DNA from 2 places in the Streptomyces sp. NPDC111507 genome. Region 1 is predicted to be linked to the other one. Evidence: predicted binding sites of a transcription regulator. Region 1 holds the regulator's gene; the other holds the start of a gene.
What was found. Region 1 encodes HspR, which represses chaperone genes until heat shock. Its sites were predicted from a motif close to TTGAGNNNNNNNNNCTCAA; they were not measured.

Region 1 (3,410 bases):
CCAAGAAGCGCAAGGAGTACGACGAGGCACGTGCCCTCTTCGGCAACGGCGGCTTCCGTCCGGGTCCCGGCGCGGGCGGCGGCAACTTCAACTTCGACCTGGGCGACCTCTTCGGAGGCGGCGCCCAGGGCGGAGCGGGGGGTGCCGGTGGCTTCGGCGGCGGCATCGGTGACGTCTTCGGGGGCCTGTTCAACCGCGGCGGCGCGGGCACGGGTACGCGGACCCAGCCCCGGCGCGGCCAGGACATCGACACCGAGGTGACGCTCAGCTTCACCGAGGCGGTGGACGGTGCGACGGTCCCGCTGCGGATGACGTCCCAGGCGCCCTGCAAGGCCTGTTCGGGCACCGGCGACGCGAACGGCACACCGCGCGTGTGCCCGACGTGCGTCGGCACCGGCCAGGTCGCGCGCGGCTCCGGCGGCGGCTTCTCGCTCACGGACCCCTGCCCGGACTGCAAGGGCCGCGGTCTCATCGCGGAGAACCCCTGCGAGATCTGCCACGGCAGCGGTCGCGCCAAGTCCTCGCGCACGATGCAGGTCCGCATCCCGGCGGGGGTGAGCGACAGCCAGCGCATCCGCCTCCGCGGCAAGGGCGCACCCGGCGAACGGGGCGGCCCGGCAGGCGATCTGTACGTCACGGTCCACGTGGACGCCCACCCGGTCTTCGGCCGCAAGGGCGACAACCTCACCGTCACCGTGCCCGTCACCTTCGCGGAGGCGGCACTCGGCGGCGAGGTGCGCGTACCGACCCTGGGCGGCCCCCCGGTCACCCTGAAGCTGCCCCCGGGCACGCCCAACGGCCGTACGATGCGGGCCCGCGGCAAGGGCGCCGTCCGCAAGGACGGTACGCGTGGCGACCTCCTCGTCACCGTCGAGGTCGCGGTCCCCACGGACGTGTCGGGCAAGGCTCGCGACGCCCTGGAGGCGTATCGCGAGGCAACCGCGGGCGAGGACCCACGGGCCGAGCTGTTCCAGGCCGCGAAGGGAGCATGAGCAGATGGACGGCCGTCGTCGAAACCCCTATGAACTGACCGAGGAGACCCCGGTCTACGTCATCTCGGTGGCGGCCCAGCTCTCCGGCCTGCACCCGCAGACCCTGCGCCAGTACGACCGCCTCGGCCTGGTCTCCCCGGACCGCACCGCGGGCCGGGGCCGGCGCTACTCGGCCCGCGACATCGAACTGCTCCGCACGGTGCAGGCGCTCTCCCAGGACGAGGGCATCAACCTGGCCGGCATCAAGCGCATCATCGAGCTGGAGAACCAGGTGGCCGCCCTCCAGTCCCGCGTCGCGGAACTGGAATCGGCCCTGGACGGCGCCGCTGCAGCGATGCAGCAGCGCGAGGCCGCGGTGCACGCCTCGTACCGCCGCGACCTGGTCCCGTACCAGGAGGTCCAGCAGACGAGCGCGCTGGTGGTCTGGCGTCCGAAGAGGCAGTCGGACTAGTTCCACGTACCGAAGGGGGTGGGGAGGTCGTCGACCTCCCCACCCCCTGCGGCGTTTTTCGGCTCACCGCGCCGGTTCGGTGACCGTCCAGTCGCCGGCGGGCAGGGTCTCGGTACCGTCGGCCCTCACACCGGTCACCCAGTAGTAGGACGTGGTGCCGCGCTTCGCGCCGGTGTCGAGGTACTCGAACGCTCCGGCCGAGGCCTCGTGGATCTTCTCGTACGCGGCGGTGGCGGGGTTCCACCGGTAGATGCGAAAGCCCTGCGCTGGTTCGGCGGACTGCTCTTGGCCCGCTCCGAGCCCGGACCAGGTCAGGTGGTTGCCCTCGTCGCCCTCCGCCCCAGTCGCCTCCAGACGGAGCGGCGAGCCCTCGGGCGTCGGCACGCGCGGCGTGGTGTCGAGCTCGGTCGCGGCCACGGCCTCGGCCGTCCGGGTCCACTTGAAGGAGGAGTTCCCGGACGTGTCGATGGCGTCGACGAAGAAGCAGACGCGGTCGCCGTCCGGGCGGGTGGTGTACGCGTACGAGGTGGCGTCGGCCGGCAGATACTCCGTCAGCGTTCCGGAGCACACCTGCTCCTCGCCCTCGTCGCCCCAGAGCTCGCCCCAGTAGACGGTGTACCGCCCGAGGTCGGTGGCCGGGTTCTTGTCCCACTCCAGCTCGAAGCCGTACTCGGTCGGGGTGACCGTCAGCCCGGTGACGGCGGGCGGCGGGGTGAGGTCCTCGCGCTCGCCGGCGGCGGCCACGGAACGCGCGGACTCGTTGCCCGCCGCGTCGAGAACGGTCACCCGGTAGTAGTAGGCGACGCTCTCGACGGCCGAGGTGTCCAGGTACGAGAGCTTGTCCGTACTGCCCACCCGGGCGTACACCCCGTTCTCGCTGGTCGCCCGGTAGACGCGGTAGGACACCGCTCCCGTGACCCCGTTCCAGTCGAGCTGCAGCCCGCGGGACACCGAGGTGGCGATCAGCCCGGCGGGCGCGGCGGTCGGGGTCCGGTCGACGGTGGTCACGGCCTGGTCGGCGGTGCCCGCCGACTCGTTGCCTGCCTTGTCGTAGGCGCGGACCTCGTAGTAGTAGGTGTCGCCGGTCGCGGGCACGGTCGTGTCGGTGTACGAAGTGGCGGTCGTCGTACCCACTCTCGTCCAGGTGGCGCTGCCCTTCAGGCGGCGGTAGGTGCGATACCCCGCGAGGTCCATCTCCTTGTTCTTCGCCCAGCTCAGCTTGGCGTCGCTACCCGCCGTGTCGTACGAGACGGAAGTCCCGCTCGGGGTGAGGGGCCTGACCTTGTCGACGGTGGCGGTGGTGCGGGGGGTGTAGCCGAAGCTGACGTTGGCGGCGCCGGTCCAGTTGGCGTAGTCGACGCGGAGGGTGTGTTTGCCGGAAGGAATCGTGACGTTGACGGTCTTTTTGACGGTCGAGGAGACGTTCTTCCAGAGGTCGACCTTGCGGGTGCCGTCGAGGTAGATGCGCAGGCCGTCCTGGGCGGCGACGGGAAGGGCGAAGGGGCCTCCCGAACCGAAGTCCCTCGTCACGGTCCAGCGGACGCCGAAGTTGTCCTTCGGGAGGCCGGAGGCGGGGGTCTTCGTGCCCCAGTTCTCGCCGACTGCGGCATCGCAGTCCGTTTTCTTCGGTGTGCCGGAGAAGGTGGTGTTCGCGTAGAACTGCCGCTTGTAGACGGGGGAGGCGCAGCTCGTGGCGGCCGAGGCGGTGGGGGCGGCCACGGTGGTGAGGACACCGGCCGTGGTGGCCAGCACCATGGCCGCGGCCCGCAGGGTGGTCTTCATCGGGAGGTCAGGCTCCGCTCGGCAGGGACACGCTGGAGTCCACGTTGCTGAAGGTCTCCGAGCCGTCGGGAGCGACGACCGAGAGCAGGTAGTAGATGGTCGTGCCGGCGGGCATGGTGGTGTCCGTGTAGTTGGTGGCGGTGGGCGCCAGAGGAACGTCCGTCACGCGGACGTAGGTGCTCGTC
Region 2 (3,410 bases), on a different contig from region 1:
GCGAGGTCTTGCCGACACCGGGCGGACCGACGAGCGCGAGCACGGCACCGCCGCGCCGCCCGCCGACGACGCCGAGACCACGCTCGGAACGCCGCTTGCGCACGGCCAGGTACTCGGTGATGCGCTCCTTCACGTCCTCCAGACCGGCGTGCTCGGCGTCCAGGATGCTCTTGGCGCCCTGGATGTCGTACTCGTCCTCGGTGCGCTCGTTCCACGGCAGTTCCAGGACGGTGTCGAGCCAGGTCCGGATCCAGCCGCCCTCGGGCGACTGGTCGCTGGACCGCTCCAGCTTGTCGACTTCCTTGAGCGCGGCCTCGCGGACGTTCTCGGGGAGGTCGGCGGCCTCGACGCGGGTCCGGTAGTCGTCGGACTCCTCGCCCTCCTTGGCGTCGCCGTTCAGCTCGCGCAGCTCCTTGCGGACGGCTTCGAGCTGGCGCCGCAGCAGGAACTCGCGCTGCTGCTTGTCGACGCCTTCCTGGACGTCCTTCGCGATGGACTCGGCGACATCCTGCTCCGCCAGGTGCTCACGCAGCTGCTCGGTGGCGAGCTTCAGCCGGGCGACCGGGTCGGCGGTCTCCAGCAGCGTGACCTTCTGCTCGGTGCTCAGGAACGGGGAGTAACCGGAATTGTCGGCAAGGGCGGACACGTCGTCGATGGCCTGTACGCGGTCCACGACCTGCCAGGCGCCGCGCTTGCGCAGCCAACTGGTGGCGAGGGCCTTGTACTCCTTGACCAGTTCGGCGACGTGGCCGGGCAGCGGGTCGGGCACGGTCTCATCGACCCGGGTGCCCTCGACCCACAGGGCGGCACCAGGACCGGTCGTCCCGGCGCCGATCTTCACGCGCCCACGGCCGCGGATCAGCGCGCCCGGGTCGCCGTCGGCCAGTCGGCCGACCTGCTCGACGGTGCCGAGCACGCCCGTGCTCGGGTACGCCCCGTCGATGCGTGGCACCAGCAGCACCTTCGGCTTGCCGGGCTCCGACCGCGCGGCGGCCTGGGCGGCCTCCACCGCGGCGCGTACATCGGCGTCGTTCAGGTCCAGCGGAACCACCATCCCGGGCAGCACGACCTCATCATCGAGCGGCAACACGGGCAGGGTGAGCGGTGTGGACGTCGAAGCCATTATCTCTCCCTAGGCAGTCAAGTTGAGCTATGCCGACTCAATGCACGTGAGCCCCGGATTGTTCCCCAGCGTCTGTTCGCTGTGAGCGATCGCTCTCCACAGAGACATCCACGCAGGTCAGTGGGGTATCCGCCACGCTTCCCTCTTGGTCGGCGCCACTCCGCCGTAGATCCGCGGCGAACGCCTGTGGTGCGGTCAACGCCGTCGGCCAGCCGTCCCTTCCCGTGCGACCGCGCCCGGTCGACGCGGCCGACGCGGCCGACGCAGCCGCAAGAGTGCACTAGCCCCGCCGCACCATCGCCATCGCATTCACAGCCGGCTCCTTCACACTGCAGGTCATCCACAGGCTGTGGAACCACGCACGGGGAGACGGGGCGCTACGTGGGCGAGGGGCAGGAACAGGGACGGGAACGGAGGTCGACCCGGCGCCGAGTGGTCGTGGGTGCCGGGGCGGCGGCCGTAGCAGCGCTCGGGGCGGCGGCGGTGCGGGCGGTGACGGACGCGAACGGGTCCGAGCGGACGGCCGAGCGGCGGGCGACCGCTGCGCCGGCCGCCGGGCGTGCCCCGGCCGCCACCGCGACCGCCGCTCCCGGCGGCAATCGTTCCGGGCGGCCCAACATCCTGGTCGTCGTCACCGACGACCAGCCCAAGGAGACGGAGTGGGCGACGCCCGAGACCGTCGACTGGCTCGGCGGGCACGGTGTGACCTTCGAGCGGGCGCACGCCAACACGCCGTTGTGCGCCCCGTCCCGCGCCTCGATCATGTCGGGCCGGTACGCCCACCACCACGGCGTCCTCGACACCCGGCACCCCTACCGCCTCGACCAGCACACCACCGTGCAGCGACAGCTCCATGACGCCGGCTACCGGACGGGGCTGTTCGGCAAGTACCTCAACTACTGGCACACCGGCGACAACCCGCCGCACTTCGACGAGTGGCTGCTCCAGGAGCCGGTCAGCTACTACAACGGCCACTACAACGACCAGGGGACCGTCCGTGACATCCCCGGCTACAACACCACCATCATCAAGAACCACGCCCTCGACTTCATGGAGCGGTCCCGGAGCGACGACCGGCCCTGGTTCGCGTACGTCGCCACCCGGGCCGCGCACGAACTGAACATCCCGGAGAAGAAGTACGCGCACACCCAGGTCCCGGAGTGGAACGGGCGCCCGTCGGTCTTCGAGAGCGACAAGTCCGACAAGCCGCCGTTCCTGCACGGCGGCTCGGCGCACCACACGCTCGCCGAGGGGCAGGCCCTGCGCACCCGCCAGCTGCGCACGCTGCTCTCCGTGGACGACGCGATGCGGGACTTCCGGTGACAAGCTGCGCTCCCTCGGGCAGCTCGACAACACCCTGGTGCTGTACACGAGCGACCACGGCCTGCTCTGGGCCGACCACGGCTGGCTGCGCAAGTCGGTGCCGTACCGGCCGAGCCTGGAGGTGCCGTTCTACCTGTCGTGGCCGGGCGGCGGGCTCGGCGCGGCCAGGACCGACGACCGGCTCACGGCGCACGTCGACATCGCGCCCACCCTTCTCGACGCGGCCGGCATCACCCCGGACACCCCACACGACGGCCACTCGCTGCTCGGCGCCCGGGACCGCGACCACGTGCTCGCCGAGTGGTGGTGGAACCGTCAGGACAAGCAGCCGATCCACAGCTGGGCGACGTACATCGGCAGGACCGAGCAGTACACGGAGTACTACGGTCTCCGCCTGGACCGGCAGGGCCGGCTGCCCGGCGGGGTGAACGGCGGCGAGGTCCTCTTCCGCGAGTACTACGACCTGCGCGCCGACCCTTACCAGCTCACCAACAAGCTTCACGGGGCGAGTGCGGGACAGGAGCGTCGCCTCGGCATCCCGGAGCTGGCCCGACGGCTGACGGCGGCCCGGGCCACCTGACCCGACCCGACTGGACTGGACTGATCCGGTCCGGACCCGGCCCGACCGTCCGGGATGTCAGACGGCGGCGGTGCCGGGCGACTGAGCGGTGTGTGCGGCGGCGGGGGCGGCGGGGCTGGAGGCCGCCTCCGTACGGGCGCGGCGCCAGCCGCGGACCAGCGGCCAGGTCGACACCCCGATCGCCAGGGACATCACATGCCCCCAGTCCGTCATCGGGTCGGCGAATTCGAGCAGGTCCCCGACGACCATCGAGCCGAAGACGACCAGCATGGGCCAGCGCAGCCAGGGCCTCAGCAATCCGGCGAGCGCGCCGACGCTCGTGGCGACGCCGAAGCTGATGCCGTAGTCGAGACGGTGCAGGGAGCTGTCGGGAAGGTGTCCCGC

Region 2: lon (endopeptidase La) is a predicted target of HspR. The motif match lies at 1,146-1,164, and genes of this name have one in related genera.

What each region holds. Positions count from the first base shown of each region.
Region 1 covers NZ_JBVKBU010000019.1:160,629-164,038, reverse strand. Annotated here, with positions in the region: gene dnaJ (molecular chaperone DnaJ) at 1-992, shown strand, start outside; gene ACZ7M2_RS44690 (heat shock protein transcriptional repressor HspR) at 997-1,443, shown strand; gene ACZ7M2_RS44685 (fibronectin type III domain-containing protein) at 1,507-3,225, opposite strand; gene ACZ7M2_RS44680 (fibronectin type III domain-containing protein) at 3,233-3,410, opposite strand, start outside.
Region 2 covers NZ_JBVKBU010000002.1:153,130-156,539, forward strand. Annotated here, with positions in the region: gene lon (endopeptidase La) at 1-1,123, opposite strand, end outside; gene ACZ7M2_RS08170 (sulfatase-like hydrolase/transferase) at 1,505-2,446, shown strand; gene ACZ7M2_RS08175 (sulfatase/phosphatase domain-containing protein) at 2,484-3,026, shown strand; gene ACZ7M2_RS08180 (rhomboid-like protein) at 3,084-3,410, opposite strand, start outside.